4 regions of the Exiguobacterium sp. UBA3968 genome follow, and region 1 is predicted to be linked to each of the others. Evidence: riboswitches for the same ligand, from Rfam matches in the RefSeq annotation. Region 1 holds a riboswitch; each other region holds the start of a gene.

What was found. Region 1 has a riboswitch for S-adenosylmethionine ahead of B3S86_RS10510 (methionine ABC transporter ATP-binding protein). Riboswitches for the same ligand answer to the same signal wherever they lie in the genome.
Positions count from the first base shown of each region.
Region 2: it holds a riboswitch for S-adenosylmethionine, as region 1 does, so the genes downstream of both, msrA (peptide-methionine (S)-S-oxide reductase MsrA) here and B3S86_RS10510 (methionine ABC transporter ATP-binding protein) in region 1, are expected to answer to the same signal.
Region 3: it holds a riboswitch for S-adenosylmethionine, as region 1 does, so the genes downstream of both, B3S86_RS13490 (LLM class flavin-dependent oxidoreductase) here and B3S86_RS10510 (methionine ABC transporter ATP-binding protein) in region 1, are expected to answer to the same signal.
Region 4: it holds a riboswitch for S-adenosylmethionine, as region 1 does, so the genes downstream of both, mtnK (S-methyl-5-thioribose kinase) here and B3S86_RS10510 (methionine ABC transporter ATP-binding protein) in region 1, are expected to answer to the same signal.

Region 1 covers NZ_DGCW01000005.1:1,690,336-1,698,432, reverse strand. Annotated here, with positions in the region: gene B3S86_RS10530 (class I SAM-dependent methyltransferase) at 1-615, shown strand, start outside; gene B3S86_RS10525 (S-ribosylhomocysteine lyase) at 619-1,083, shown strand; gene B3S86_RS10520 (PLP-dependent cysteine synthase family protein) at 1,080-2,003, shown strand; gene B3S86_RS10515 (bifunctional cystathionine gamma-lyase/homocysteine desulfhydrase) at 1,996-3,162, shown strand; SAM riboswitch class I at 3,220-3,324, shown strand; gene B3S86_RS10510 (methionine ABC transporter ATP-binding protein) at 3,403-4,425, shown strand; gene B3S86_RS10505 (methionine ABC transporter permease) at 4,422-5,087, shown strand; gene B3S86_RS10500 (MetQ/NlpA family ABC transporter substrate-binding protein) at 5,120-5,947, shown strand; gene B3S86_RS10495 (MDR family MFS transporter) at 6,027-7,277, shown strand; gene sufC (Fe-S cluster assembly ATPase SufC) at 7,411-8,097, shown strand, end outside.
Region 2 covers NZ_DGCW01000004.1:37,091-45,187, forward strand. Annotated here, with positions in the region: gene B3S86_RS00380 (SH3 domain-containing C40 family peptidase) at 1-1,237, shown strand, start outside; gene B3S86_RS00385 (putative quinol monooxygenase) at 1,293-1,586, opposite strand; gene B3S86_RS00390 (M20 metallopeptidase family protein) at 1,664-2,842, shown strand; SAM riboswitch class I at 2,905-3,008, shown strand; gene msrA (peptide-methionine (S)-S-oxide reductase MsrA) at 3,103-3,633, shown strand; gene B3S86_RS00400 (DMT family transporter) at 3,710-4,192, opposite strand; gene B3S86_RS00405 (Crp/Fnr family transcriptional regulator) at 4,205-4,873, opposite strand; gene B3S86_RS00410 (DMT family transporter) at 4,889-5,317, opposite strand; gene B3S86_RS00415 (NAD(P)H-dependent flavin oxidoreductase) at 5,453-6,391, opposite strand; gene B3S86_RS00420 (gamma carbonic anhydrase family protein) at 6,483-7,022, shown strand; gene paaX (phenylacetic acid degradation operon negative regulatory protein PaaX) at 7,069-7,953, opposite strand; gene B3S86_RS00430 (enoyl-CoA hydratase-related protein) at 8,027-8,097, opposite strand, start outside.
Region 3 covers NZ_DGCW01000007.1:142,404-150,500, reverse strand. Annotated here, with positions in the region: gene B3S86_RS13500 (DUF817 domain-containing protein) at 1-296, shown strand, start outside; gene B3S86_RS13495 (DUF975 family protein) at 490-1,128, shown strand; SAM riboswitch class I at 1,238-1,340, shown strand; gene B3S86_RS13490 (LLM class flavin-dependent oxidoreductase) at 1,415-2,473, shown strand; gene B3S86_RS13485 (ATP-grasp domain-containing protein) at 2,470-3,417, shown strand; gene B3S86_RS13480 (hypothetical protein) at 3,493-3,960, shown strand; gene B3S86_RS13475 (NUDIX domain-containing protein) at 4,187-4,567, opposite strand; gene B3S86_RS13470 (ABC-F family ATP-binding cassette domain-containing protein) at 4,633-6,255, opposite strand; gene B3S86_RS13465 (prohibitin family protein) at 6,555-7,424, shown strand; gene pepT (peptidase T) at 7,513-8,097, opposite strand, start outside.
Region 4 covers NZ_DGCW01000004.1:14,713-22,809, forward strand. Annotated here, with positions in the region: gene B3S86_RS00255 (sugar ABC transporter ATP-binding protein) at 1-752, opposite strand, end outside; gene B3S86_RS00260 (sugar ABC transporter substrate-binding protein) at 749-1,828, opposite strand; gene mtnA (S-methyl-5-thioribose-1-phosphate isomerase) at 1,840-2,889, opposite strand; gene mtnK (S-methyl-5-thioribose kinase) at 2,886-4,052, opposite strand; SAM riboswitch class I at 4,130-4,233, opposite strand; SAM riboswitch class I at 4,439-4,540, shown strand; gene B3S86_RS00275 (2,3-diketo-5-methylthiopentyl-1-phosphate enolase) at 4,611-5,801, shown strand; gene B3S86_RS00280 (2-hydroxy-3-keto-5-methylthiopentenyl-1-phosphate phosphatase) at 5,798-6,457, shown strand; gene B3S86_RS00285 (methylthioribulose 1-phosphate dehydratase) at 6,454-7,074, shown strand; gene B3S86_RS00290 (1,2-dihydroxy-3-keto-5-methylthiopentene dioxygenase) at 7,091-7,627, shown strand; gene B3S86_RS00295 (arsinothricin resistance N-acetyltransferase ArsN1 family A) at 7,753-8,097, shown strand, end outside.

The DNA.
Region 1 (8,097 bases):
TTCACAGAATGGGCATCAACGTATGACGAGACAGTAACCGGACATGATCCGGAGTATAAAGAGGTTTTTCGTCGATACGATGAGATTTTGGATACAGTAGCGGATAAAGCGCAGTCGCCGGTCATTGAATTCGGAGCAGGCACAGGGAACCTGACACAACGTCTTCTGGCACGTCACGACGCCGTACTCGCCGTCGAACCAAGTCCGGAGATGCGGGCAATCCTGACGGAAAAGATTCCGTCACTTGATGTACAAGACGGTCACTTCCTCTCGTTCGAGGTGAAGGAAGCACGCAGTTTTGTTTCGACGTATGCGTTTCATCATCTAACGGATGAGGAAAAGGGAGAAGCAATCGAACTGATGGCATCACATTTACCGGCAGACGGAAAAATCGTCTACGCGGATACGATGTTCGTCTCAGAAGAGGCACGCCTGCAAACGATCCGCGAAGCACGCGCTCAAGGGTTCGATGCGTTAGCGGACGATCTCGAACGCGAATTCTACCCGTTGATTCCAGTCATGGAAGAATTGTTTACAGCACGGGGATTCACTGTTAACTTCACACAATACAATCACTTCGTCTGGCTCGTAGAAGCCGAGAAAATGGGGGAATAAATCATGGCACTTCAAAAAATGAACGTCGAAAGCTTTAACCTGGATCATACGAAAGTCAAAGCACCTTATATCCGCGTCGCGGGTTATAAAGAAGGTAAAGTCGACCAAGTCGTCAAATACGATATCCGTTTCACACAACCAAACGTTGAGCAAATGCCGATGCGTGCGATGCACACACTTGAGCACTTACTTGCTGAAAACATCCGTAACTACTCGGATGATGTCATCGATGTCTCGCCGATGGGATGCCAAACAGGTTTCTACATGGCGATGATGAACTTCGACTCGGTCGAAAAAATGAGCGAACTCGTTGAGAAGACGTTGAAAGACGTCCTCGCAGCAGAAGAGATTCCAGCGCAAAACGAAGTCCAATGTGGATTTGCGAGCGCACATGACCTCAAAGGAGCGAAGCACTATGCCGAGAAAATGCTTGCCGGTCGTGATGAATGGGACATCGTCTTCGGATGATCGCGAACAACGTCCGCGACCTCGTCGGAAACACACCACTTTACGAGATCACTTCATTCGATTTGCCTGCTGGTACGCGCATTTTGGCGAAGCTCGAATGGATGAACCCTGGGGGCAGCGTCAAAGACCGCCTTGGCATTCAACTCGTTGATGCAGCGATCGAAAACGGACATGTGACACCAGGCGGTACGATCATCGAGCCGACAGCCGGGAATACCGGCATCGGCTTGGCGCTCGCCGCTAAGAAATACGATCTCCAAGTCATCTGTGTCGTTCCGGAAAAATTCAGTCAGGAAAAGCAGACGTTGATGCGGGCACTCGGCGCAACCGTCGTCAACACGCCGACTGAACTCGATATGCAAGGGGCGATCGACCGGGCAAAAGAACTCGGTCAGGAAATTCCGAACAGTTACGTTCCGTTACAATTCGAAAACGAAGAGAACCCAGTCACGTATCAGCGGACACTCGGTCCTGAGCTGATGGCGGACTTGCCGCATATCGACTGGTTCGTTGCCGGTTGTGGTTCAGGTGGTACGTTCGCCGGAACAGCGGACTTCTTAAAACAACGTCTCGGTACAAAAGCAGCAATCGTTGAACCGGAAGGCTCCGTCTTGAACGGTGGTCCAGCCGGTCCGCATAAGACAGAAGGTATCGGTACAGCGAAATGGCCAAGTCTCGTGCCGCGTGAGCTCGTCGACGAGATTCATACGATTTCCGACCGCGATGCGTTTGACGCGGTCCATACACTCGCTGCTCGCGAAGGATTACTCGTCGGTAGCTCAGCAGGGGCAGCGCTCGTTGCTGCGCTTGATATCGCAAAGCGTCACCCCGGCAGTACAATCGTCACCGTCTTCGCAGACAGTGCCGAACGCTATTTAAGCCAACAAATCTTTGAAAAGGTGGACGAAACTCATGCGTAAGAAGACAGCATTGATTCATGGAGGAACAGGTGTCGATCGGGCAACAGGAGCCGTCACACCTCCAATCTATCAAACAAGCACATACAAGCAAGATAAAATCGGTCAACTTAAGGACGGATACGAATACTCACGGACAGCGAACCCGACACGGACGAGCATCGAACGATTGATTGCGGATCTTGAAGGTGGCGCACGTGGTTTTGCGTTCGGTTCTGGGATGGCAGCGATTCATGCTGTCTTCCACTTGCTTGAGTCTGGCGACCACATCGTCATGACGGACGATGTCTACGGTGGTACGTTCCGTTTGATGCAACGCGTCTTACCGAAGTTCAACATCCAAGTGACGTTCGTCGATACGACGGATCTTGCAGCAACGGAAGCAGCGATCCAAGACAATACGAAGATCGTCTACGTCGAAACGCCGACGAATCCGTTGTTGAAAGTAACGGACATCGCAGCAATCGCAACTATTGCAAAACGTCACGATCTTAAACTCGTCGTTGATAACACGTTCGCGACACCATACCATCAACAACCACTCGCACTTGGTGCTGACATCGTCTTGCACAGTGCGACGAAATACATCGGCGGACATTCAGACGTCGTCGCTGGACTTGTCGTCGTCAAAGATGATGCGCTTGGCGAAGAGATGCACTTCATCCAAAACTCGACAGGCGGCGTGCTTGGACCGCAAGACAGCTTCTTGCTCGTCCGTGGTCTACGTACGCTCGGTATCCGAATGGATGCGATCGAAGAGACAGCGCATGATCTCGTTGCGTTCTTACAAGCGCAAGACATCGTCTCGAACATCTTCTACCCAGGACTTGCATCGCATCCTGGTCACGACATCCAAGCGAAACAAGCGACTGGATTTGGTGGGATGATCAGCTTTGATGTCGGTTCAGCAGCGAACGCAGAAAAACTCGTCGAGGCGACACATTTCTTCACACTTGCTGAGAGTCTTGGTGCCGTCGAGAGCCTGATTTCCGTTCCGGCACGGATGACGCACGCGTCGATCCCAGCAGAACGTCGGGCAGAACTCGGCATCACGGACGGTCTCGTTCGGATTTCAGTTGGACTTGAGGATGCGGAAGATTTGAAAGAAGACTTAACACGTGCTTTCACGTTCCTCGAAAAAGTTTCTGAAAAAACTGTTTGACAACAAAAATAACCCCTGCTAATATTCAGAATATATTCTACAAACTTAATACCGAAACTCTTATCGAGAGTGGTGGAGGGACTGGCCCGATGAAACCCGGCAACCGCGGATCTAATCCGAAGTGGTGCTAATTCCAGCAGACAAAAGTCTGGGAGATGAGAGCAAATGGTTTTGTGTACTGAAAAGTGCGCGCGTTTGCTCTAAAACGCGCGCACTTTTTTTATTTTAGGAGGGACAGTTGTGATTCGTTTACAAGACGTAGGAAAGATTTATCGCTCAAAGCGCGGAGCGGTCGAAGCCGTCGCGAATGTCGATCTGACAATCGAGCGCGGTGAAATTTTTGGAATAATCGGTTATTCCGGAGCAGGGAAATCGACCTTGATCCGATTGTTGAATATGCTCGAAGCACCAACGAGTGGTTCGATTCAAATCGATGGTGTCGAAATGACATCACTGAAACCAAAAGAATTACGAGGCGTCCGCAAGAATGTCTCGATGGTCTTCCAGCACTTCAACTTACTCTGGTCACGGACTGTTGAAGAAAACATCATGTTCCCACTCGAACTCGGTGGCTTCCCGAAGGCTCGCCGTAAGGAACGAGTTGCGGAACTGATTCAACTCGTTGGTTTGGATGGACGTGAAAAAGCCTATCCGTCGCAATTATCGGGTGGTCAAAAGCAACGTGTCGGTATCGCTCGGGCACTCGCATCGAACCCGGACGTTCTCTTATGTGACGAGGCAACGAGTGCACTCGATCCGAAGACGACGGACTCGATTCTTGAGTTACTCGTCGACATCAATGAAAAATTGAAACTGACGATTGTCTTGATCACACACGAGATGCACGTCATTCAAAAAATCTGTCACCGGGTCGCCGTCATGGAGGCCGGTAAAATCGTCGAACAAGGACCGGTCGCAGAAGTCTTCCGTCATCCGAAGCAAGCGATGACGAAGGAATTCGTCAAACAATTGACGTCGCCATCGGAAAACGAGTTGACGTTCGCGAAACTCCGCGAACGCTACCCAACCGGAAAAATCGTTCAGTTGACGTTCGTCGGATCGACGGCGGAAAGTCCGATCCTCGCGGAAGTCATGAAGGATTCACCCGTCCTGTTCAATATCATCGGCGGAAACGTCGGTCAATCACAGGAAGGGGCGCTCGGTACACTGTTCATTCAGTTAATCGGGGAAACAGAAGCAACACAAGCGGTCATCACGAAGCTTCAAGCCAGTGATGTTGAAGTGGAGGTGGATCACCGATGATTTCATTCTTTGACAACCTAGACTGGGACATGGTGTGGGAAGCGACAGGCAGTACGATCTATATGACGGCAGTCGCTGGTCTTTCGACATTCGTTCTCGGTTTGATCATTGGTTTATTATTGTTTGCGACAAATGAAGAATTGTTGTTCAAAAATCGGGCGTTTTATTCGATCTTGAGCTTGATCGTTAACGTCTTCCGTTCGATTCCGTTCATCATCTTACTGATCTTATTGATTCCATTTACGAAAGCAGTCGTCGGTTCGTTCCTCGGACCAACAGCAGCATTACCGGCACTGATTTTAGGAGCCGCACCGTTCTACGGTCGGATGGTTGAACTCGCACTTCGCGAAGTCGATAAAGGTGTCATCGAGGCAGCTGAATCGATGGGCGCGACGAAGTTCCAAATCATCTACAAAGTCTTAATCCCAGAAGCATTGCCTGCTATCGTTTCTGGTATCACGGTTACACTCGTTGCACTTGTCGGTTACACGGCAATGGCCGGAGTAGTCGGCGGAGGTGGACTCGGGGACATGGCCTTCATCGAAGGATTCCAGCGTTCTCAAAACGATGTCATCGTCATTGCGACCCTCTTAATCTTAGCAATCGTCTTCGTCATCCAAATCATTGGGGACTTACTGATCCGAGCAATCGATAAACGTTAATTCAAATTTTATTCATATTGGAGGAATCATTCATGAAAGTTTGGAAAAAATTCGTAGGTACTGCCGCTGTATCCGTTTTAGCAATCAGTCTTGCTGCTTGTGGCGAAAAATCATCAGGAAGCGACGACAAGACACTCGTCATCGGTGCTTCGAACGTACCGCACGCTCAGATCCTCGAACACGTCAAAAAGGAATATGAAGCAAAAGGCTACAAGCTTGAAATCAAGAAGTTCCAAGATTACGTGCTTCCGAACAAAGCGCTCGCTGAAAAAGAACTCGACGCGAACTACTTCCAGCACGTACCGTATCTCGAGCAACAAGAGAAAGAAAACAAATCGTATAAGTTTGCGAACGCAGGTGGCGTCCACGTTGAGCCACTCGGTATCTACTCGAAGAAATACAAGTCACTTGATAAGTTACCAAACGGTGCAACGATCTTAACGAGCTCAAACGTCGCGGAACGCGGTCGTGTCTTGACGTTCCTTCAAAACGAAGGATTAATCAAACTCAAAGACGGTAAAACGACAGACGCGCAACTCGGTGACATCGCGGAGAACCCGAAGAAACTCAAGTTCAAGACGAACATCGAAGCATCGCTTCTTCCGCAAGCTTACAAGAACAATGAAGGCGACGCCGTCCTCATCAACACGAACTATGCGATCGATAACGGTTTGAACCCGTTGAAAGACGCGATCGCGTCAGAAGATGAGTCTTCACCATACGTCAACATCATCGTTACACGTGATGGTGATGAAAAAGACAAGCGTGTCACAGCACTTCTTGACGTGCTGCACGAAAAGAAAAACCAAGATTGGATTCTCGACAAGTACAAAGGTGCGGTCGTTCCAGTCAGCAAATAAGTTCACCGAAGCCGGCATCCTTCCTATATAATGGAAGGATGCTTTTCATTTGTCTGAAACAGGGGTTAGGGGGAATCATATGCAACGCATACGTCAACTGCATCCGTTGACACTCGGGGTCTTGTTCGGGACGTTTTTCTCACGTCTCGGAACGTTCATTACGATGCCGTTTTTCGCTATCTACATGACGACCGTTCTGAAGTTTGATCCGGTCGATGTCGGCTGGGTTCTCAGTATTTCGGCGATCGCCAGTCTCGTTATGAGTTTCATCGGCGGTACATTGTCGGACCGGTATGGTCGCCGGGCGATGATGCTTGCCGGAACGATCGGGTTCGCGATCGTCTTCATCGCACTCGCGCAAGTCGAGACGTTCTGGGCATTCTTCATCCTCAGTGCCTTGAACGGAGTCTGTCGTTCGATTTTCGAACCATCCGCTCGTGCCTTGATCAGTGATACGACGGACGAAGCAAATCGGTTATTCGTCTTCAACATTCGTTACGCGATGATCAACATCGCAGCTGCGATCGGACCAGGAATTGCCTTACTGCTGAGTGCGGGGAATACGTCCGCAACGTTTTACATCACGGCGTTCGTCTATATGGCATACGGGGTGATGATTGGATTCTTATTTAAACGTCATCCAATCACCGAGACGCATGGTGGCAAGAAGGTCTCGTTCGGAGCGACGGTTCGTCTGTTGCGGACGGATATCGCCTTTACGCTCGCACTCGCCGGCATCATCTTCGGGGTCTTCGGCTACAGCCAGTTCAATTCGACCTTGCCTCAGTTCTTGACGGAGACGTCACTCCTTGAAGGCGGGAAGACACTCTATGCGATCTTGATCACGATCAATGCGATCACCGTCTTGATCGTGCAGTATCCGATCATGAAGTTCGGCGTCAAGACGTCACCGCTCGTTTCGATCACGACCGGGATTGCGACTGTTGCGATCGGACTGTTCGTCATGGGGAATGCAAACGCGATCTGGTGGATGATCGTCGCGATGTTCATCTTCACGTGCGGGGAAGTGATGATGTTCACGATGACCGACATCTTGACTGATCGCTTTGCGAAGCCGGAATTAAGGGGCAGTTATTTCGGGGCAATGGGCTTGACGTCGATCGGACAATCAATCGGTCCAATTGCCGGCGGACATTTATTAAGTTTATATGGAGCGGACCGTCCGTTACCGATTTTCGGGATTTTAGCGGGCTTGACATTATTCGGAATACCACTGCTCCTACTGTCACAACGGATTCATCGGACTTCGACGATCGAGGAACTGGAGGAACCGGTGAAACTTTCGAATGATTCTCAACAAAACGCATGATTTTGAGAAAAAACAACGAGCGATGACGCTTGAATAATACGCCATGTTTCTTTAAGATTAGAATGATACTAAATTAGTAACGCTCGTGTTCTGAATCGTCAGTCACGAAATGAATAGATGGAGGGATTCTAACATGAAGGCTTCACACTTGAAGATTGAAGATCTACACGTCGCGATCGACGGCAAGGAAATCTTGAAAGGCGTCAACTTGGAAATCAAAGGCGGGGAAATCCACGCGGTCATGGGACCAAACGGGACAGGTAAATCAACACTCGCATCAGCATTGATGGGTCACCCATCGTACGAAGTGACATCTGGTTCAGTCACACTCGACGGCGAAGACGTCCTCGACATGGAAGTCGATGAACGCGCACAAGCAGGTATGTTCCTCGCAATGCAGTACCCAAGCGAAATCAGTGGTGTTACGAACTCAGACTTCCTTCGTTCAGCAATCAACTCGCGTCGTGAAGAAGGCGATGAAATCTCACTCATGAAATTCATCCGTGAACTTGATTCACAAATGGGTCTTCTCGAGATGCCTTCAGAAATGGCACACCGTTACCTCAACGAAGGTTTCTCTGGTGGAGAAAAGAAACGTAACGAAATTCTTCAGATGATGATGCTTAAACCAGCAATCGCGATTCTCGATGAAATCGATTCAGGTCTTGATATCGATGCACTTAAAGTCGTTGCAAAAGGTGTCAACGAAATGCGTTCACCTGAATTCGGCTGCTTGATCATCACGCACTATCAACGTCTCTTGAACTATATCGAGCCAGACTTCATCCACATCATGATGGGCGGAAAAATCGTCATGTCT
Region 2 (8,097 bases), on a different contig from region 1:
CGGGACACGATACGCGAAACGCAACCTGTCTGTTTATACGTCGGCTTCGACGAGCAGTAAAACAGTCTATACTGTTAAACGGGCTGATCAATTGACGATTTACGGAACGAGCGGTAGTTACACACGCTTGAAAAAAGGATCGATCTACGGTTACGTCAAGACGACGGATCTCGTCACGAAAAAGCCGGATCTGTATGATGTCTCTGGTCAACGTTACGTGACAGAAGACGACGTCGTCATCCGGTCGCAGGCAAAACTGTCGGGTAAAAAAATCGGTACATTAAAAAAAGGTGCCTCGATCTCGATCTACGGAAAAAGCGGTTATTATACACGTGTCAAATACAAAAATACCTTTGGTTTCGTCGATTCGAGTCGTATCGGACTGAACAAACCGATGGCAAAAGCAAAAAAAGGGACGACGTTTTATGTTCATCTAGATCAAACTCCCCTCTTCTCTGCCGACGTCGCTTACAGTCGTCCGGCCGCTTATTTGAAGAAAGGGACGAAATTAGTCGGTTTGAAATCGATTGATGATGACTTTTGGCAAGTCCGCTTAGTCAGTGGTCAAACCGGTTATGTCCTCAACCCTTATATCAGCACGAGTAAACCCGATATGAGCCTGGCACAAAAAGCGATCGACCGGGCGAAAATCTATACCGTCAAACAGACGACATCCTTTTTCGCAAGTCCGACGAGCCCAAAAGGCAGTGGACTTGTTGAACAAGGCAAACGCGTCTATCCGCGTCACCGGGTCGGAAATTTCTATGTCATCCAATCAGGTTGGACACCTGTCTATCTTCCGGTATCCGCCGTGACGATCACGTCGGATAAACGAGTCGTCAAAAAGAATAATACGCGTGGTGAAAAGCTGATCCAAGCAGCCGTCCAGCATATCGGAACACCCTACACATGGGGTTCGCAAGATGCCGTAAACGGTGGCTTCGACTGTTCCGGACTGATTCACTATGCGACGAACCAAGCTGGAAAATACGGTGGTCGGACGAACGTTCGTGGCTACTGGTATGGTGCGTTCTTCACGAATCGCCGGACGAGCATCTCAAGTGGTAAACGCTCAGATATCGTCTTCTTCCAGAACACCTATACAGACGGTCCATCGCATATTGGAATCATGCTTGATAACGAACACTTCATCCATGCGGGTGGTTCACAGCTGCAAATCAATTCAATCTATGAACCGCGTTGGCAGGAGCATTTCCTCGGCTTTAAATCGATGTAATAAAAAAGACGAATCCGTCGGTTTCGACGGGTTCGTCTCTTCTTATCGCAACACGTCAGAAAGTCATCTCGACGTATTTCGCCACTTGTCGGTCCATCAAGTATAATTCGATCTGTTCACGGTAGGCTTTATAGTGGTCGGATGCGATATGCGCTTCAAGCGCTTCTTCGTCCCGATACACTTCATACAACATGAATTGATGCTCATCCTCGATCGATTGGTGCAAGGAATAACGTAAGCATCCTTCTTCTTTTTGTGAAGCATGATAGACCGTTTGTAAAATCGGGAAGACTTGATCCGCAAGTCCAGCTTTGATTGTAAGTACAGCATTGACGACGATTTCTCCCATGTTACATTATCCCCTTTCGTGATTACCTGTATCTGTACCCATTTTCGCGAAAAGACACACGTTAAAGGAGCTTGAACATGCAAACTCAACTTTTTGAAGCACTCGAACAATTCGAACCGACGATGATCGCGTTACGTCGCGATTTTCATCGACACCCGGAACTCTCTTTCCAGGAAGTCCGCACACCAGAACGGATTGCCGCCTTTTACGCAGAACAGGGAATTCCTCATCAAACAGCCGTCGGAGGTCGTGGTGTCGTCGCGACGATCGAAGGCAAACAGCCTGGTCCGACGATAGCGGTCCGTGCCGATTTTGATGCTTTACCGCTTCAAGAAGAGACGACGCTTGCCTTCCGGTCGATCCATCCCGGGGTCATGCATGCTTGTGGACACGATGGTCATACGGCGATCGTGATGGCCCTTGCTGCTACTCTCTATCCGTTACGCGATCAATTGCAAGGAACGATTCGGATCATCCACCAGCATGGAGAAGAGGTCTTTCCCGGTGGAGCAATCCAAATGATCGAAGCCGGCGTCCTCGAAGGGGTCGATGCAATTTTCGCGACACATCTCGAAAATGATTTACCGGTTGGCACGATCGGGTTCCGGGAAGGACATACATTGTGTGCGATCGACGAATTCGAAATCATCGTCCATGGTCAAGGTGGTCATGCCCAGGCACCGCATAAAACAAAAGATGCTCTCGTCGCTGGAGCGCAACTCGTCTGCAACTTACAACATCTCGTTAGTCGACGGGTTGATCCGTTTGAGCCGGCTGTTCTCGCAATCGGTTCTTTCCATGCAGGAACAGCACCAAATATCGTTACGGGTGAGGCACGCATTGTCGGGGAAATCCGAACGTTCAACGAGACACTTCGGCATCAGCTCCGGCAAGAAGTCGATCTTGTCGCTAAGACGACGTGTGCCGGCATCGGTGCTTCGTATTCGATTGACTTCACGACTGGTTACCCGGCGCTCTGGAATCACCCGGATGAGACAAAACTCGTTCAGGAAGCTGCTGCTTTCTTACCGGAAGCATCCGTCCGGGCACTCACACCAATGATGGCGGCGGACGACTTCGCACATTACTTAACACACGTCCCGGGTAGTTATTTCTTTACCGGCTCTGGCTATACGGACGGTCGCGTCAACTATCCGCAGCACCATCCACAGTACGAGATCAATGAACAAGCGTTGTTGATTGGTGCGAAGACACTTGGAGCAACCGTTTTACGTGCCTTAAATTCTAAGGATTGACTTTATTTCTTTGTGAATGGTATCATCACAACAATGATAACGAATGACATCAACTTCATATACCCTTATCAAGAGTGGACCGAGAGATCTGGATCGATGACGTCCCAGCAACCTGCGCATAGCAAGGTGCTACGACCAGCAAAGCGAAAGCTTTGGTTGATAAAAAGCGGCGACTCCTTTTGCAACCAAGCGAAGGAGTCGTTTTCGTTTTCTCGCTGTCAGACATACAATGGGGATTTCCCACGGAGAGGAAGAGACAGATGGAAAAAGCAACATTTGCAGGTGGATGTTTTTGGTGCATGGTGACACCATTTGAAGAATTACCAGGAATCGAGGGAATCGTATCAGGTTACATGGGCGGACACGTCGATAACCCGACATACGAGCAAGTCAAAACAGGAACGACGGGACACCTCGAGGTCGTCCAAATCACGTTTGATCCGAGCCTGTTCCCGTACGAGCGTTTACTTGAACTCTACTGGCCCCAAACGGATCCGACGGATGCAGAAGGTCAATTCCAAGATCGCGGTACGCAGTACGCGCCAGCAATCTTCTATCATACGGATGCGCAGCATGAAGCTGCGATTACTTCTCGTGACGCTCTTGCTGCAAGCAACCGTTTCAAACAGCCAATCGTGACGCGGATCGATGCCGCTTCTGAATTTTATCCAGCGGAAGAGTACCATCAAGACTTCCATAAGAAAAATCCAGAACACTACAAAAAAGATCGTGCTGCTTCTGGTCGTGATGCCTTCATCGAACAGGAATGGAAAGATACGACGACGGTCTGATTCAAAAAAATGTATATAAAAACAGGTCAGTAAACGTTAGTTTGCTGACCTGTTTCATTGTTATGGAAAAAGTAAGTCATGAAACACGTTCTAGTTGATCCTTTGCCTGTTGTTCCGGTGCCACGACTTGATACCGTTTCAAGACGAAGATGCCACACACCATGACAGCGAGACCGATGAGCTGACCAAACGATAAATCGATTTGCGGCAAACCGAACCAACCGAACGTATCGACAGCGAGGGCAAAGCTTAACTGCGAAATCAGAACGACAGAGATCGCGACGGACGGACCAAGCAATTGAATTCCACGCATGACACAAAAGACGACGCCAACACCTACGAGTCCACCGAACCAATAGAGTGGCGATACGTTTTGAATCTGTCCGATTGTTCCACCACGAAACAGAACATACGTGACACTTGCTCCGATGAAGCCGACGAAGAAAACCAGCGTCGTCGTCGCCCATGCGCCGAATGCATCACTCATCCGAGCATTCAATACCGTCTGCAAACTGATTAACATTCCAGCCAATACGGCACACACAATGCCTATTATCATGTTCGTTCCTCCTTACTCATAGCTGTTACCGTTCGCTTTCTCGCGAATCCGTTCCAAATCGACGATGATGATCTTGCCACGTCGTCGAACAAGGATCTCTTCCTCACACAACTTCGTGATAATCCGGTTAAGGTGACGATAACTCGTTCCAAGCCAGTCAGCGACGTCATGTAGATTCGACGTCCGCATCTCCTGATAAAACAAACTGTCACTAGCTTCGGACGCAATCGATAATAAGTAGCCTGCAAATCGCTCCTCGACCGTATAGAGTACGTGGTGCGACGCTGATTTCGAATCGGCATACCATTTCGCTGTAATTGTTCGTAGTAAAAATTGCAGAAAGACATTCGTCGTATTGTGCTCGCGTAAAATCGCATACGGCACGCTCAACACATCGACATCGGTCACCGCCTCAACTGTATTCAACACTTCTCGTTCATTGATGAACTCGGCGTCACCAATCACTGTCAGTGGTGTTTTGAATCGTAAAATCCGTTGTTTCCCTTCTGACGAAGCAGCAGAAATCTTGACCTTGCCTGCGACGATGAAGTACATCCGGTCGATTGTTGCACCGGTCGTACAGAGGAGTTCTCCTTTTCGGAAGGTTTCTTCACGCAACCAAGCGCGCGTCTCTTCCGTTAAAATCGTATCCAGTCCATATTGTTGGATGACGGTTTCCATGTTCGTTCCCTCCCTTTAGGCAAGTGAGAAAATCGCAACTCCTGCAAGCATGAGACCCACACCAACCCACTGACCACGATTTCCTTGTTTTTTTAAGACACCGAACCATCCTTTTAAATCAATCAGAAAGGCACATAAAATCTGCGCGACGAGTAACAAACACATCGCCCATGTCATGCCGAGTTTTTGGATCGCTGTGAGTTCCGTTACGACGACTAGCACGCCAATCAAACCACCGCTCGCATAAATCCACGGTAACTGACGGAATCCGCCGATTTTCCGATCTCGTACGAAGCTATAAATGACTAAACAACCCATCAGACCAACAAAGTGGACGATCAATACGGATAACCACGGTCCGACGCCTGTCGCAAGGCGCGCATTGAATATACCTTGCAGGGCGATGAACAGACCGCTCATCAAAGCAAACACGACTCCTTGCACGTCATCTCCTCCTTTAATCTCTACACTAGAGTAGACCTTATTTGTGCCTCACTTGAAAAGGACAAATGTCCCATTTTCAAAAAAACATGAAAAACCCGCTTTCCAAAAGCGGGTTTACGGGTCATCATTGTATGTTCATGTCGCAAAACGAGCAGTCGTCCGCTTCAGCTGTTCCTCTGCTTCCTCCATCATGCGCGTAAACAACTCAGCAACCGTTGGCACATCACGAATCAAACCGGCAACCAGTCCAGCGTTGACATATCCTTTCTCTTCATCGCCTTCAAGAGCGCCTGTAATATGATACGACTCATTCGTCTGATCGAGAAAAGCAGCAGGTGTCTTGGCTGTGAGCTGTTCGACGTAAGGACCATCAAGGACACGTCGGACAAATCCAACGGAGCGCCCGATGATGCGTGTATCGGTATCTGTCGCATCCGTTAAGCGCGATTTATAAACTGGGTGGACCTTCGCATCTTCCGTCGCGATCAACCGTGTTCCGAGCTGGACGCCGGCAGCACCAAGCAACAGGACAGCTGCTAGCCCACGCCCATCGCCAATCCCACCCGCTGCAAGAACCGGAATCTTGACCCGGTCGACAAGCTGCGGAATCAAAGTGAGGGTCGTCAGTTCAAGCGGGGAATTGATACCTGCCGCTTCAACTCCCTCCGCTACGAGTACATCAGCGCCTGCCTGTTCTGCCTTTACTGCCTGTTTGACTGAAGCGACAACAGCGATCGTTTTGATGCCAGCAGCTTGAAGTCGCTCTATGTATGGTGCCGGATTTCCTGCCGACAAAGAGACGACCGGAATCTTTTCTGCAATCGCGAGATCGATCAGTGCTTCCGTATAAGGAGATACACGAATCGCGATGTTCAAGGCAAATGGTTGCTCCGTCAGGGTTCGTGTCTCGTGAATCCGAGACGCTACTTCATCGACCGACAACGTACCGCACCCAAGCGTTCCGAGTCCTCCGGCATTCGACACCGCTGCCGTGAGTGCTGCATGACTAATGTTACCCATCCCTCCTTGGATCAATGGATAACGAATGTTGAATAGCTCACAAATCGGAAACATATCTTTCCTCCGTTCTCGACTCCCACCGCATGATATACTGACAGGGAATGAATAGTAGTTCATCTTATCCTAGAAATGAGGTCGTTCTGTTATGAAGATTCCGTATCAATCGATTCATCCGAACGTAGCATCCGATGTATTCATCGCTCCTGGCGCTTATCTGATTGGAGACGTCACGATCGGTTCCGAGTCTACCATCTGGTTCAACGCTGTATTACGCGGTGACGAAGGACCGATTACAATCGGCAAACGCTGCAGTATCCAAGACAACGCAACGATTCATCTGTACGAAGGCGCACCTGTCGTCATCGAGGATGAAGTGACGGTCGGACATAACGCGATTTTACACGGCTGTAAAATCGGACGTCGTTCGATCGTCGGAATGGGCGCGACCGTTCTTGATCACGCAGACATCGGTGAAGAATGCATCATCGGGGCGAACACGTTGATTCCATCAGGAAAAGTCTTCCCACCCCGTTCGCTGATCATCGGCTCACCGGGTAAAGTCGTGCGTGAACTGACGGAAGCGGACCTCGCGATGATTCAGGAGTCGATTGATTCCTATGTCGATAAAGGTTACGCTTTCCGAAACATTCTCGCAGGATCAACCGAACAAAACACATCTGAATGACACGAATGCGGGGCGGATTGCGTGATCCGTCCCGCTTTTATATATATCATCGTTCCGCAAACAGCGGGTGTTCTGTTGCATCATACGAAGCGCTACGTTGTGACACATCGTGTGTCTCTTCAAAGATTGATTCAAAGAACCGGCTCGCTGGTTGCGCAAGCAGACGGTAATATTGCTCGAACAACAGTGCCGCATGGTGTCCGCTCCAAGCATCCGGTAATAGTTCTTGCGGGAGTCCCGGATCCGTGAAGAGGAATTTTCGGTACTCATGTACGAGCATCGTCCGTTCGACGAAACACTGCTCATCCGTCATTTCTCCTAGTTGGAGCTGACTCTGATGGACGATGTATTGCCGGCTATAATCCGTGATGAACGTTTCGTAACGTTCCTGCAATTCCTCTAGTGGAAAAGCGCGCTCAACAAGGGATTGGTCTTGCTTCGGACCGTGGTATTCACCGACGAAGAAATCGACATACTCTTCGATTTCGTACGCTTCAATCAATCGTTCCGCCTCTTTTTCAAGCGGGTTCGGTGAAATCCAAACCCCATTCGATAGGTTGCCAAACCCACTCCACGTCAGTTCTTTGCGGAGCTCATCGCGAATCTGGCGTTTATCCTCCGGAATCGTGTACATCAGCGTCCGCCACTTCCCGTCCCAGTCGTGCGGTGTTGATCTGTAGATCCGACGTGCAGCCTCCTCCATCCGTTCCACCCCACGTGGTGTCAATGAATAGAAGCTTTTATTTCCTTGTTTCTCGGAGACGAGCCAGCCTTGTTTAACCATCCGGGACACAGCAACCCGAACGGCCTGCTCGTTATGTCCGAACTCTTTGACGAGTCGAATTAAACTCCCGACCCAGATTTGATTGCCGTAATGGCGGATATAATCGCCGTAAATCGTAAAGATCATCGATTGGGTGTTCGCACTCATGGTATTCACTCTCTCTTCAGTCGTTCATAGTGTGTATCGTTAGTATACGGGTTATTTCAAACGTCGACCATCCTCATCTTCCTTCAAAGCGTGGTGGTCGTTTTTCAGCGAAGGCTTGTAGCGCTTCCTGACGATCAGCCGTCG
Region 3 (8,097 bases), on a different contig from region 1:
TCCTCGTCGTCCTTGTCTTCTATAAGTCATGGGTTCATTTTACGATCGAGCAGACGATCTACCGCATGCCGCTCGTCCTGTCTTTTTTACTGATCGCGTTCTTTATTTGGATCGCTGAGAATATCGTGACGTTCTTTAAAGGGTGGGTCTATCCACATCAGGAAAGAGGATGGGAAGTCGTTGATCTCGGAAAGTTGTCTTCTTGGTTCCTGCTTGTGATCATCACGGTCCTGATCGTCATCGTCGCGAAATACAAGCAACAGGATCCGGCTGTGGAGATATATCAGCGTACATAGACGAAAAACATGACATTTCGTTTGCGATGAAGCGCTTCGATGTTCAACGTTCGTTCTAACATGTGGACGACAACTTGAGCGTGTTTGGCTCAACCAGTGACGAGACGGGAAATTATTGAAAAAAGAGTGAAACATTAGAAGTTTTAAGCCGTAGAGTAAGGTGAGAACTTATTTTTCAAGGAGGACCTTACTCATGTCATCTCAATTAAAGAAAGCAGCGAAGGAGTCGCTCAGCGGTCGTTGGGGATTTGCAGTCCTAGCTTTTCTGCTGTTTAGTATTATTCAGGGTGTTCCTAATTTATTTGGATCGGATATCGATGAGCCGTCTAGTAGTATAGATCTCGTTGTATCATTGGTGTCGATTTTATTGATTCCAGTAGGAGTCGGTTGGACATGGATTGCCATGTCGATTGCTCGTGGCGAAGAAACGAAAGTGACGGATTTGTTTGAGCCATATGGTATGTTCCTGAAAGTGGTGGGGCTGGCCATTGTTCAGTTCATCTTTATCGCGCTCTGGACGTTACTCTTAATCATCCCTGGTATCATCAAGTCATTCTCTTACTTGTTGACGTACTACATCCTTCGGGATGAGCCGTCAATCGGTATTCTCGAGGCAATTACACGCTCACGGCAACTCATGGATGGACACAAGATGGAAGCATTCTTGCTCTTCTTATCGTTTATCGGTTGGGCGTTGCTTGTTATCGTTACGCTTGGTCTTGCTGTCCTATGGGTCGGACCATACTTCAGTGTCACGCTTGCCAAATTCTACGATCGTATTCGTGGGGAGCAGGCGCCAGAGCAGACATCAGATTTCGTCGCACCATACTAATTCCGAATCCCGACACTACGTCGGGATTTTTCTTTGGAATAAATCCGATAGGAAAAGACGGTTTAATGGTTGCTTTAGTTCAATGAATTCTGTACGATGAATGCAACACATCTTATCTAGAGAAGTCGAGGGACTGGCCCGAAGACACTTCAGCAACCCCGCTATGGCGGAAGGTGCTACTTCCAGGAAGGAATACCTTCTGAAGATAAGAGCGGACAGGACAAGATACCGTCGCTCTTTTCGAACTTCGAAAAGAGCGTTTTTTTATGATAAGGGGGACGATGGAGTGGAGTATGGTTTTTGGTTACCGATTTTTGGGGGATGGCTACGTAACGTCGAGGATGAACAGATGCCAGCGACATTCGATTATGCGAAACAAGTCGCACAAACAGCTGAACGGATCGGCTTCTCGACGACGTTGATTGCGGAATTGAACTTGAACGATATCAAAGGCATCAAGGAACCGAGTCTTGAGGCATGGACAACGGCAGCGGCGATTGCTGCAACAACAGAACGCCTTGAAATCATGACAGCGGTTCGTCCCGGGTTCCATAATCCGGCGACGACGGCGAAGATGGCGGCAAACATCGATCAGTTGAGTGGAGGACGATTTACGCTCAATGTCGTCTCGGCCTGGTGGGCAGAAGAAGCAAAACAATACAACGGTATTTTTACTGCACACGATGAACGCTATGCCCGAACGGAAGAGTTCGTCACGGTCATGAAAGGACTATGGGCAGATGCGTCACCGTACAGCTTCTCCGGCAATCACTACACGATCGAACAGGCAGAACTCCATCCGAAACCCGTCCAGCGTCCGGGGATTAAGCTCTACGCTGGTGGAGAGAGTGAAGCCGGAAAACGGACGATCGTCGAACATTGTGATGCCTACGTCATGCATGGAGGCACTGTTGAAGAAGTAGCTCATAAAATCAATGATATGAAAGTACGCCGGGAAGCGACGGGACACGCACCGCTTGAGAGCTTCGGTCTTGCTGCCTACATCATTTGTCGGTATACGGAAGAAGAAGCGCTTCTTGAGTGGCAACGCATCACGGACGTCAAGGAAGACAGCGCCGGTTATGCCGGTTATCAAGATTTCATCAGTAAATCGCAACTCGAACAACAGGTCGAACGAAATGATTATTCCGTCTCGAACCGTGGTCTGCGACCGAACTTGATCGGAACACCAGAACAGATTGCCGAACGGATTCTAGCGTTCGAAGCCGCTGGTGTCACGTTGCTCTTGTTACAATTCTCACCACAACTTGAAGAAATGGAACGCTTTGCCCGTGACGTAATGCCACTGGTCGAAGCGAAACGAAAGGTAGGTCAACAATCATGACAAAAATTCATATTCTCCACGAAAACCAAGAATGGACGGATCATCTCATCAAACGTCTCGAAGAACTCAAGTTGCCGTACGAGCAGTGGCACTTAAATGAAGGAATCGTACCGTTAGATGAACTGCCGCCAGAAGGTGTCTTTTACAGTCGTATGAGTGCGTCTTCGCATACGCGGGGGCATCGTTATGCGCCAGAGTTGACGGAAGGGGTCCTCGCTTGGTTAGAAGAGCATGACCGCACTGTCTTTAACGGAACGCGTGCGCTCCGTCTTGAAGTCAGCAAAGTTAATCAATACACAGCGTTACGTAAGGCTGGGATTCGTGTACCAAAGACAACGGCTGCTGTCGGACGTGATCAAATCGTACAAGCAGCAAAAGAAATCGGTGTTTCGTCATTCATCACGAAACATAACCGTGCCGGGAAAGGTCTCGGCGTCCAGTTATTCCATTCGATTGAAGCACTTGAAGCTTATCTCGATGGTTCGACATTCGACGAACCAGTCGATGGCATCACGTTGATTCAAGAGTACATCCAAGCACCAGAACCGTACATCACGCGGTGTGAGTTCGTAGGTGGAAAATTTGTCTATGCGGTCCGAGTCGATACGTCGGAAGGATTCGAACTTTGCCCAGCTGATGCGTGTGTGATTGACGACTTGTTTTGCCCAGTTGGTGAAGAAGCGCCGCAAACACCGATGAAGTTCCAAATCGTTGAAGGCTTCGATGATCCAATCATTGAAAAGTACGAAGCGTTCCTCCAAGCGAACCAGATTGCGGTCGCAGGTATCGAGTTCATTAAGGATGCGTCAGGTACGATCTATACGTATGATGTCAATACGAATACGAACTATAATTCCGATGCCGAAGCTGCTGCAGGACGCTACGGCATGCTTGAACTGGCAAAGTTCCTCGGAGCTGCTCTTGAAACAAGCACAGTAAAATAAGAATCGGCTCCCGCCCTGTCACCGGACGTTACAAGACCGGATGACAGGGTATTTGTATAGAAAGGGGGCGGATCTATGATTACGTGGAGAGAAGAACGACAGCTCGATATCCCGATTGAGGAAGCATGGCACTTGTTTGATCACACGCGGCTGCAACGTCTGATTCCGAACGTCGTCCAGCATGAGGTGATTGAACGAAAACCGGGTGTCGTCGGTTCGACGTATCGTCAAACGTACATGCAGGGCAACCGACTCGAAACCTACATCGTGACCGATTTAGCCTATACGAATGAGCCGGACTTTAAACAAAATACGATTGGATTCACGTTAGCTAAAATATTTAAGATTGAGATGACGTTTACGCTCAAACCACTTGGACACGCTCGTTGTCTGTTGATTTATACAGGAAAAAATGAAGGGGCAAACTTCGTTGGGAAAAGTCTCTTGTCACTCGGTGGCGAACGAGAAAACGAGAAAATTGTTCAGGGCTTGTTGCAACGTGTCGAAGAAGAGGCAGCAAAACAAAAGAAGAACAATGCATGAAAAAACGGATTCCCGCACCTGAGAATCCGTTTTTTCATATCTTATCGATTCGTATACGATTTGTGACCACTCGGTAAAACGGATAGGCAGTCGACACCTTGATAACGTTCTCGTTTTCTATCGCTGGATCGAGCGATTTTGGATTATCAAAAAGCTTAGTTACCGACTACTATTTTTAAGTATAAAAACGGTTATTAAATTTTCATTTAATCCAAAGATTATATCGTTACGATAGTCGACGCAAACGAGAAATCTGTGAATCATCTTGAAGCTCCTTTAATGGTCGAAACCGAACAGCTCGTAATTCTTGTTGATCAAGCGATAGTTCAGGATCGATCCCGAGTCGAGGTTCAGGACTATCTAAGACACGGCGAACGAGAAAACATGTCTCTGTTCCTTGATCCATTGAAATCTCGTAAAGTTTCCGTTCGACCGTGACGTGAAGATGCGTTTCTTCTAACACTTCTCGCACGACGGCATGCTCTTTAGTTTCACCGTTCTCGACACCTCCGCCGGGTAACGTCCAAAATGTCCGGGAAGGGGTATGTAACTCGACCATTAGAATCTGTTGCTCTTCAATCAACGCAGCGCATACGCGATGTCGCATATCGCATTCCTCCTTCAACGTGTTCAAAAAAGAGACCGAAACGACAGTTCCGGTCTCTTTTAAAATCATTGTGCGTATAACGCTGTTAATTGCTGTTGGATCGTATCGTTGTTCAAATACTCATCGTATGTCGTTTCTTTATCGACGATACCGTTTGGTGTCAACTCGATGATGCGGTTCGCGATCGTTTCGACGAACTGGTGGTCATGCGAGCTGAAGAGCATTGCGCCTTTATAAGCGATCAAACCATCGTTGAGTGCCGTGATCGATTCGAGATCCAAGTGGTTCGTTGGATCGTCGAGTACAAGGACGTTAGCACCACTGAGCATCGCTTTTGAAAGCATACAACGGACTTTTTCGCCCCCGGATAAGACAGATGCTTTTTTCATGACTTCTTCTCCTGAGAAGAGCATCCGACCGAGGAATCCACGGAGGAACGTATCGCTCTCATCTGCCGGTGAATACTGACGGAGCCAATCGAGGATCGTCTTATCCGAGCCTTCGAAGAATTCCGAGTTATCTTTCGGCAAGTATGATTGGGAAGTCGTGACGCCCCATTTGAATGTACCGCTGTCCGGTTCCATCTCACCCATAAGGATTTTGAATAGTGTCGTGATCGCGATATCGCTCTGGCTGATGAACGCGACTTTATCCGTCTTGTTCAACGAGAAGCGGACATTATCAAGGACTTTGACGCCATCGATCGTCTTCGAGAGACCATCGACCATCAAGAGATCATTTCCGATTTCGCGTTCTGGCGTAAAGCCAACGAACGGATAACGACGTGATGATGGACGAATGTCGTCGAGTGTGATTTTATCAAGCAATTTCTTCCGTGACGTCGCTTGTTTCGCTTTCGAAGCGTTTGAGCTGAAACGTGCGATGAAGGCTTGAAGTTCTTTAATCTTCTCTTCTTTTTTCTTGTTTTGGTCACTTGCCATACGCGAAGCAAGCTGACTTGATTCATACCAGAAATCATAGTTTCCGATATACAGTTGGATCTTACCGTAATCAAGATCCGCCATGTGCGTACAGACGTTGTTCAAGAAGTGACGGTCGTGGGAAATGACGATGACCGTGTTTTCGAATCCGATCAAGAATTCTTCAAGCCATTTGACAGCTTTCAGGTCGAGTCCGTTTGTCGGCTCATCGAGTAAAAGAATGTCAGGTTTACCGAACAATGCTTGGGCAAGCAAGACTTTAACTTTTTCAGATCCTGTCAGCTCAGCCATCGTTTTCGAGTGAAGGTCTTCCTTGATGCCAAGTCCTTGTAGAAGCATCGCTGCTTCCGACTCCGCTTCCCAACCGTTCATTTCAGCGAATTCACCTTCGAGTTCAGCAGCACGCATGCCGTCCTCATCTGAAAAATCTTCTTTCATATAAATCGCATCTTTTTCTTTCATGACTTCATAGAGACGTTTGTGTCCCATCATGACTGTTTCGATGACTTGGAATTCTTCGTATTCGTAATGGTTCTGGCGAAGGACGCCTAAGCGTTCGCCTGGTGTGATGATGACATCGCCTTGTTGTGCTTCAATGTCACCAGCGAGAATTTTCAAGAACGTTGATTTACCGGCACCGTTCGCACCGATCAGACCGTAACAGTTACCTGGCGTGAACTTGATGTTAACGTCTTCGAATAATTTTCGGTCCGCAAAGCGAAGACCGACGTTTTGTACTGTAATCATATAGAGATGAACCCTCGTTTCTAGTAAGTGATGTGCTCATTCGAGTGTACCACAAATCATGATCTGTCGTAGAGCAGGCAAAGTTCTTTCCATATTAGGACAGAAATTAAAAATAAGCAACCGGATATTTAAAATAATGAAACATTTTCCAGATGGATGCGTAGAAGAAAGTAAGGAATTCGCTAGAGGAGGGGTTAGATGGCCATCTTTTTCACGTTATTGTTTTTCGCCCTCATCGTTTTGCTTGGCATGGAACTCTATCGCTATATCCAAGAAAAGATTGATAAAGGAGATTCAGAATGAGAGAAATCAAACCGAAGAAAAAAATTCGTCCATCGATGATCATCGCTGGTGTACTTGTATTAGCCCTGCTGGCTACAACGCCGTTCGTCGTCGAACAAATCGAACCCGGACAAGTTGGTGTCGTTTATACCCCGTCAAGCGGTGTCAAAGATGAGACGTTATCGCAAGGCTGGCATGTCGTTTCACCAATCACACGGGTGACGGAGTATCCGATCCGTACACAGACGAAATCGCTTGATAACATGACGCTTGCGACTAAAGACGGAAAGAACATCGTCGTCGACTTTACATACAGCTTCTCCGTTTCGCCGGATAAGGTGACAAAAGTCTTCAACAAGTTCGGACCGATCGAAATCGATGAGATTGCCAAAGGTTACTTGAAACAACGACTCTATGATGCGTCGCGTGAGCAAATCTCGAAAGTTACCGTCCTTGAACTGTTCGGTGAAAAATCAGGAAACGTCTCGACGAGCATTCAGACGCAGTTTGCAGAAGACGTCAAGGACATCGGTTTCATCATCGAGGATGTCGCACTCGGTGCACCAAAACCAGATGAAAAGACACAGGAAGCAATCGATGCGCGTGTCAAAGCGTCGCAGGAACTCGATAAAAAGAAAACGGATCTTGAAATCGCTAAAGCAGAGGCAGAACGTCTTCGCGTAGAAGCAAAAGGAGCAGCCGATGCGCGTTTGATCGAAGCTCAAGGGTTGGCAAAAGCACAAAAAGAATTACAGAAGACGTTGACGAAAGAAATGATTCAATACGAAGCTGTCAAGAAGTGGGACGGGAAATCTCCACTCGTCAGTGGATCAGGGAGTATGGTTCAACTACCGATTCCTGACGGTACGACACAAGAAAAAAACTAATTGAAATATGTCTAAGATAAACCGCTTAAAGACCACAATGGTAGACGTGAAAAAAGCAGATTCTCAGCGCTGAGAATCTGCTTTTTGATTAGTGCGAAGCTTGTTCAAAACCTTGAGCGATGGCAATGATGACTTGTGTTGCTTTCACCATGTTATCCACAGAGACGAACTCGAACTTGCCATGATAGTTCTCACCGCCGGTAAAAATGTTCGGTGTCGGAAGTCCCATGTATGAGAGTTGTGATCCATCTGTTCCACCACGAATCGGTTTAACGATTGGCGTAATATCAAGCGACTCCATCGCTGCATGAGCAATATCAACGATGTGCATGTGGGGCTCGATTTTTTCACGCATGTTGTAGTACTGATCGTGTAAGTCGATTTCCACACTACCAGCACCATACTTTTTGTTCCACTCATCGACAAGGGCAGACAAGAAGTGTTTCCGTCCCTCGAAGGCTTCACGATCAAAATCACGAATGATGTAGTCGAGCGTCGTTTTTTCGACCGAACCGTCAAATGAAATCAGATGGAAGAATCCTTCAAAACCATCCGTGAATTCAGGAGACTCTTCTCCGGGAAGACGATCGTGGAACGCCATCGCATGTTTCTGCGAATTTACCATCTTATCTTTTGCTGTTCCCGGATGGACATTTGTTCCGTGGAAGACGAT
Region 4 (8,097 bases), on a different contig from region 1:
ACAGACGTAAGCTTACGCCCGAGCATCTGCTCAACGACAGCTTCCTTCGTGATGTCTGTCAAAAGATGTCGCGAGATGAGTTGACCGTCGCGCATGACCGAGATGGAGTCGCAAATGTCATACAATTCTTGTAGGCGGTGGGAAATGAAAATGATCCCAAGTCCCCGTTCCGCTAAACGACGCACGACTGAAAAGAGATGGCTTGTTTCCGCCTGACTGAGAGGTGCCGTCGGTTCATCCAAAATTAAAAAACGACGTTCCTGAACGAGGGCGCGTGCAATCAATACGAGTTGCTTTTCAGCAAGACGTAATTCTTCGACACGTGTCTTGACGGAAATATCCGCCTGTAATGTCGCTAACGCTTCTTTCGCACGCTGTATGTAACGGCGTTGGGATACCAAACCCGTCATTGTTCCGTCCGTCAACAGATCGAGACAGATATTCTCAGCAACCGTCAAATACGGGACAAGCGCCACATCAACCTCTTGTTGGACGAGATCGATCCCGATTCGTTTTGCATCACGCGGAGATTGAATTGACAGTTCTTTCCCGTCAAGACGGATGATTCCTTCATCCGCTGTTTCCGCTCCAGATAAGACTTTCATCAGCGTCGACTTACCGGCACCATTCGCACCGACAAGCGCATGAATTTCACCAGACTTCACCTCAAAGGAGACTTGCTTGAGTGCCTGGACTCCCGGAAACGCAAGTGAAATCCCGGTCATTTCCAGGTGATGATTGATAGACGTCATTGTTTTTTATGGACGTCACGCAACCGGTCCATCCACGGCTCATTGAATTTATCCGACGTACTCCAACCTTTGATGATCGTATCGAGATTATACATCGTTGTGTCCTGCTTCAATGCCTTCTGCTCAACGAGTTTCGCATCGAGATCAAAGCTATCTGGTGTCTTCTCTCCGGCGATTTTCTTAGCCAGTAGTCGCATGTCCGTTTGTCCAATCAGGAATGGATCCACCGCACTCGTCGAAACCCAGTTGCTGCCTTTCTCACGCATCAGGTTGATGTCCTGATTTGAGACATCGATCGAGATCAATGGGATTTCTTGACGTTTATTATCCTTGAGCGATTTGTAAGCGCCTTTTGCGACTTCGTCCCATGCTCCCCAAACGGCATCAACGCTTCCTTTCGGGTATTTCGCGAGAATGGCATTCATCTTTGTCGCGATATCCCCTTGGACATCTTGGAAGTTCGTCGGTCCAACCGTCTCAAGCGTTTTGATTTTGCCGTCTGCTTCGTACGTCTTATAGATTTCTTGACGACGATCGAGCGGGGCAAAACCTGGTCCGAACCAGAGTTTGATGACACGGACCGGCTTTTTGTCCGTCACCTTCGTCACTTCATCGAGTGATAGCTTCGCAAGTTGATGATCGTTTTGGAACGTTTCCGTCACGTCTTGTAGAGATGCCCCTTTTTTCTTCGTGACCGTATCGAACGTCACGACCTTTAGTCCTTTATCGACTGCTGGTTTGATCATGTCATAGGCATAGTCTTCCTTACCGTGCGAAATGATGAGCCCATCATAATCTTGCTGAATCGCCTGCGCGACCAGTTCCTTGAACTTGACATCGTTACCTTCCGAAATGAACGTGCTGACTTTAAAGCCGAGCGCTTCTCCTTCACTTCGTGCGCCATCAAGGAATTGTTTCGTATGGTCGTCCGATGCGAGGTTACGGATGACGGCGATCTTGACGTCCGATTGAACTCCTTTTGGTACATCCTTGACGACTTTCGTCGTCGCTTCTCCATTCGCACAAGCCGCTAGTAATAAGGCCGGTGCTAGGACGGCGTAAGCTAGTTTTTTCATGAATTGTCTCCTTATCCGAGGGGTTGAAGCCCCGTTAATTGTTCAATCGTTTCTTCATTCGGTTGCGTGATAATACCAAGTTCGGTAATGATGCCCGTGATTAAGGTGTGTGGTGTGACATCAAAGGCCGGGTTGAAGACAGTAACTCCTTCTGGTGCTGTCGCAACACCTTGGACAGTCGTCACTTCCTGCGGATCACGTTCTTCAATTTCGATCGCGTCTCCGGAAACAAGTGAGAAATCAAACGTCGAGAGCGGTGCTGCGACGTAAAACGGGATACCGAAAGCTTGAGCGAGTAATGCTAGTTGGAACGTTCCGATCTTATTCGCCGTATCTCCGTTTCGTGTAATCCGGTCCGCCCCGACGATGATTGCATCGATCTGTTTTTCTTTCAGCGTATGGGCGACCATGTTATCTGTAATTAGCGTGACATCGATGCCGGCACGTTGTAGCTCCCATGTCGTCAGTCGTGCTCCCTGCAGTAATGGTCGCGTCTCACTCGCAAAAACAGATAATTCAATGCCGCGTTCTTTTGCGATATAGAACGGCGCAAGTGCTGTTCCATAAGCAGCGGTCGCAATCGATCCAGCATTACAGATCGTTAGGATCCGGTTGCCTGACTGGAACAATTCCAGTGCATGAATCCCGATTTGACGTGACGTCTGCGCATCCTGATCGTATAAGGCAATCGTCCGCTGCTCGAGCCGTTCGCGGATCTCTTCTACCGACGTCCCGTCTTGAATGATTGGATTCAATTGATCAAGGACATTTCGTAAGTTAACAGCCGTTGGTCGTGTCGCGAGTAACGTCGCTGATGTCTCAAGCAAGGCTTGCTTATAGATCGACAGTTCTGCTTCAAACCGGTACGCCTCTTGAACGAGTACGAATCCGCCAAATAAACTGATCGCAGGCGCCCCTCGGACGCGCAGTTGTTTAATCGCTTCGACCGCTTGTGCAAGATCGGTAATGACTTCATAGTGTTCTTCCTGCGGTAGACGTGTCTGATCGAGAATCGTCAAGACACGGTCTTCATAACGAATACTTTGAACGAATGTACTCATCGGCTAAGTTCCTCCGTTACGTCGAAGTTTCGTAAATCATCAAATGTCCGGCATTCGGTCCGACGTTTGATTAACGCCGATCCTAAACGTAAAGCATGTTGTTTTCGTTCTAGTCGTTCCGTCATAGAACTAATCGTTTCTAAATCAGCGACTGGTGCGAGTCCGATCGTCCGACGAATCAGTTCGCAACCGGCAAAGCCGAGTGCATCCTGCAAGATCGTGCTCAGTACATCGTCGACGAGTCCCGATGTCCGGAATGGTTCGACGGCTTCGCGTTCCCATAAGGCGCGGAACGTCGAAGCGAACGTCAGCCAGAACGTATCGATGTCGCGAATCCGGGCATCACGAAGTGCTGAATAATCCGGGTATGCTGCAAAGAATAAGTGGGCGATGAACTGTCCGACATCGAATCCGAATGGACCATAAAAGGCGAATTCTGGATCGATGACTTTCGTTTCTGTTGCCGAAGCAAAGATGCTTCCTGTATGTAGATCGCCGTGTAGCAACGCATCTCCTTTCGTGATGAAAAGCGCTTCGAGTTTTGCGACTTCGCGTTTCAACTCATCGTCCGCCCACAGACGTGCCACCTCTTCTTCAAGCCCGGCTTCAATCTCGTTCGTCTCCGCGTCATGGAACGGATCCGTGAAGATTAATTTTTCCGTGATGTCGCACAAGTCCGGATTGTAGTACGTTCGGGCGACGCGTTTTTTTTCAACCGGACCAAGCGCAAAGTCCGATGTATGGAATAAAGTCCGAGCGAGATAAGAACCAATATGTTCCGCAAGCAACGGATACTGTTCACCTGCGAGTAAACCGCTTCGAACGATTGTCAGATGTGAAAGATCTTCCATGACCGTATACGCCTCGTCGTGACTAGCATGAAAGACACGCGGTACGAACGGCACGGCATGCCGGGCGAATTCACGGAGTGCGGATTGCTCGATCCACGCCCGCTCGAGTGATAGTGGCCAGCTCTCACCGACGACTTTCGCGTACGGGAGTGCTTGTTTTAGAATCAATCGATGTTCACCTTCTCGAATTCGAAAGACAAGGTTCAGATTGCCGTCGCCAATCTCTTCTGCTTCGACGGTTCCGTCGCCGATCAGTCCTAGTGAGCGGACCCGTTCGATCGCGTCCTGTTCTGTAAATGCTTTGTATGTCATCTCAGTTCCCCCTATGTGATACACGAAAAAGCGCCTCTTTTCGTCATCGAAAAGAGGCGCAGGAAAGTCACTGCGTCCTCTTATCTCTCAGACGAAACGTCTGTTGGATTTAGCACCGTGCCAAGTGGTCGGTTGCTGCGGCGTCATCGGGCCAATTCCCTCTGCCAACTCGCGATAAGAGTCGTATGTAGTTGTCGTGTGTGATATTGATTTGAATCTTACGCAATCCTCTTCCCTGCTGTCAAATCGAAATCAAGCAGAAACGGATATCGTTTTCGCTCCATATATAGAAAGAGTATTTTCAAAAAAATAAATTTTCTAAAAATAGTTTGACAAGTCGTGACTCTCATGTAAAAATTGCAATTAGATTTCACAATTTCATCCAATTCTTATCAAGAGCAGACGGAGGGACAAGCCCTACGATGTCGCAGCAACCGACCTTTTGGCACGGTGCTAATTCTTGCAGCTACTAAGCTGACAGATAAGAGTCCACGTTCGAATCATTCATGGTCTCTTGTCGCTGACAAGAGACCATTTTTTTATTGAAGGAGGAAAGACATGGCTTACATCACAGCTACTTATCAATTGACCGCCCGCGATCGACTGGAGCAACGCGCCGAACAACTCGCGCTTGGTCTGACGGTTGGTTCCTGGACGGAGCTGAATCATCTTGAGCAACAACAACTCGCCTCATTCAAAGGAGAAGTCGTACATACGGAAGAGCGCGACGGTAAAGGCTATATCACGATTCGTTACCCGGAACACAATGTATCGCGCGACTTTTCTGCGATCTTGACGACCGTCTTCGGGAAACTCTCACTCGACGGTGAAATCAAATTAACAGAACTGCTACTACCCGATACATTCACGTCGGATTTTCCAGGTGCGAAGTTCGGGATCGAAGGGGTTCGTTCCTTGATTGGTGTCGAAGATCGTCCACTGTTAATGAGCATCTTCAAAGGGGTCATCGGACGCGATTTATCGTTCCTTCGTGATCAACTCGAAGGACAACTTGCTGGTGGGATCGATCTCGTCAAGGACGATGAGATCCTATATGACAATCCGTTGACACCGACGATTGATCGGGCACGGATAGGACGTGAGGTTATCGATGCTCATTTCCACCGGACCGGTAAACGTGCGTTGTATGCGATCACACTTAGTGGTCCCGTCTTTACGCTCAAGGATCAAGCCAAACGATTGATTGACGCTGGAGCAACTGCTTTCTTGTTGAATACCTTCACATACGGACTCGACGTCTTACGTGAATTGGCAAGTGATCCGGAGATCAACGTTCCCATTTTCAATCATCCGGCTTACAGCGGTGCATTGATTGCTAGCCCGAACCACGGTGTTGCAGCGCCTGTCTTACTTGGCACATTACCGCGCGTTGCTGGTGCAGACTTAACACTATTCCCGTCACCTTACGGCAATGTCGCTCTTCCGAAGGACGTCGCCCGCGGCATCGCGGTCGAAGCGACTCGCCTCGGTCAGACGAAAGCGATTTTCCCTGTCCCTTCAGCCGGTATTCACCCAGGACTCGTTGCTCAACTCGTACGCGACTTCGGGATCGATTCCGTCATCAACGCTGGTGGTGGCGTACATGGTCATCCGCAAGGTGCTGCGGCTGGTGTTATCGCTTTTCGTCAAGCACTTGATGCGGCACTCGCAAATGAATCCCTATCGAATGCTGCGTCACGACATGAAGAATTACGAGTCGCGCTCGACGCTTGGGGGATCAAGTCATGACCTTACGAATTCTTTGTGACTTCGACGGTACCGTGACGATGCAGGATAACATCATTGCACTCATGGAGGTATTTGCGCCAGTGAATGACTTCGAACCGTTGAAACGTGGCGTGCTCGACCGGACGTTATCGATCCAAAGTGGTGTCGGGCAGATGTTCGCGCTTCTGCCGTCCGACGGTAAAGCGGACTATCTTGATTTCTTGATGGAGCGCGCTGTCATTCGCGAAGGATTTTCGGAGTTGCTTCAGTACAGTCGTCGTCAAGGAATCCATTTTTCGATTGTTAGCGGTGGAATGGACTTTTTCGTCGAACCGATCTTAGCACCGTTCCTCGAGCAAGAGCAGATTTACTGTAACATTGCCGATTTCAGTGGTCCATTCGTCCACATCGATTGGCCACACGCCTGCGATGTCCATTGCACGAATGGATGCGGCTGTTGTAAAACATCCGTTGCCCGTACATTATGCAAAGACGATGACGTCATCATCGTCATCGGTGACTCAGTGACGGACTTCGAACTCGCAAAACAAGCGGATCGTGTCTATGCCCGTGATTATCTGATCACGTTGTGTGAAGAAAATGATATCGCCTATACACCTTTTGAGACGTTCCACGATATCGTTCATGATTTAGCACGATCGGAGGTGACGATATGACATTCATGCGACGGTATGAAGAACTACGCGCCATCAAACAAGAACTTGCAGCGCGCGATTGGTTCCCTGGTACGAGTGGTAACCTCGCCATTCGGACGTCCGGTATTCCGATTGAATTTCTTGTGACGGCAAGTGGGAAAGATAAGCGGCAGACGACTCCTGACGACTTCGTTCATGTCGATGCGACCGGTCAATTGATCGGCGAGCAATCCGGGCGCCCTTCTGCTGAGACATTGCTCCATGTCGAAGTGTTCAACCGAACGAACGCCGGATGTTCCCTGCATGTCCATACGATTGCGAACAATGTGATTTCGGAGTTATATGGCGATCAGGGAAGTATCACCTTCTCCGGTCAAGAAATCATCAAGGCACTCGGTCACTGGGAAGAAGATGCGACGGTCACGGTGCCGATCATTCCGAATCACGCGGACATCCCGACACTCGCTGCTGCTTTTGCGCCATATGTCACAGCGGACAGCGGTGCCGTCCTGATTCGCAATCACGGAATCACGGTCTGGGCACCGACCGCCTTTGAAGCAAAGAAACACCTCGAAGCCTTCGAGTTTTTATTCAACTATACGTTGACGTTGCAATCATGCCGTCAATCTATCTATTAAAAGGAGGAATCATCTCATGGCAACAGTCTTATTCCAAGAAACAAACACACGGTATACGGATCAAACGGAAGTCGCTGACTTCCTCGCATCGCGCGGCGTTCTTTACGAACAATGGGACGTCTCAAAACTACCAGCACCTCTCGTCGAGAACTTCACACTGACGGATGCCGACAAACAAACGATTCTCGATACGTTCGCTCCAGAAATCAAAGACGTATCAGAACGTCGTGGATATCAGACAGCTGATATCATTTCACTTTCGGATACGACACCGAACCTTGACGAGTTGCTCGTCAACTTCCAGAAAGAACATCATCACACGGATGATGAAGTCCGTTTCATCGTAAGCGGTCACGGCGTCTTCGCGATCAAAGACGAAGAAGTCGGCTACTATAACATCGAACTCAATCCTGGTGATTTGATTTCTGTTCCTGTCAATACACGCCACTACTTTACGCTCCAAGAGGATCGGAAAGTCGTCGCTGTTCGAATTTTCGTCACGACGGATGGCTGGGTTCCAATTTACGAGAACGAGACATCCACGGTCTCTTAAGAACGACAAAAGCGTTGATTTCTTCTATATAAGGAGAATCGGCGCTTTTTCTTATCTCACAAACATATCACTACATCGACACGTAACAGATATAATGAGGGAAAAGCGATTGGGGAGTGAGCAACATGCATATTCGTCCTGTAACGGAACATGATTTACCCGCCGTTCTATCCATTTATAATGAAGGCATCGAAGACCGAATCGCAACGCTTGAGACGGATCGAAAAGATTTATCGTTCATGACCCAGTGGTATGCAGAGCGTACGCATCGCTACGCTGGATATGTCGCAGAAGATGAGACAGGTGTCCTCGGCTTCATTTCTCTTGATCCGTATAACCCGCGTCCTGTCTATGCGACAGTTGGTGAGATTTCCGTCTACATTACTCGAACACATCGCGGACAAGGGATCGGGACACAGTTGTTAGAAACTGCCGAACAACATGCGCGCGATCATCAGATGCATAAGCTG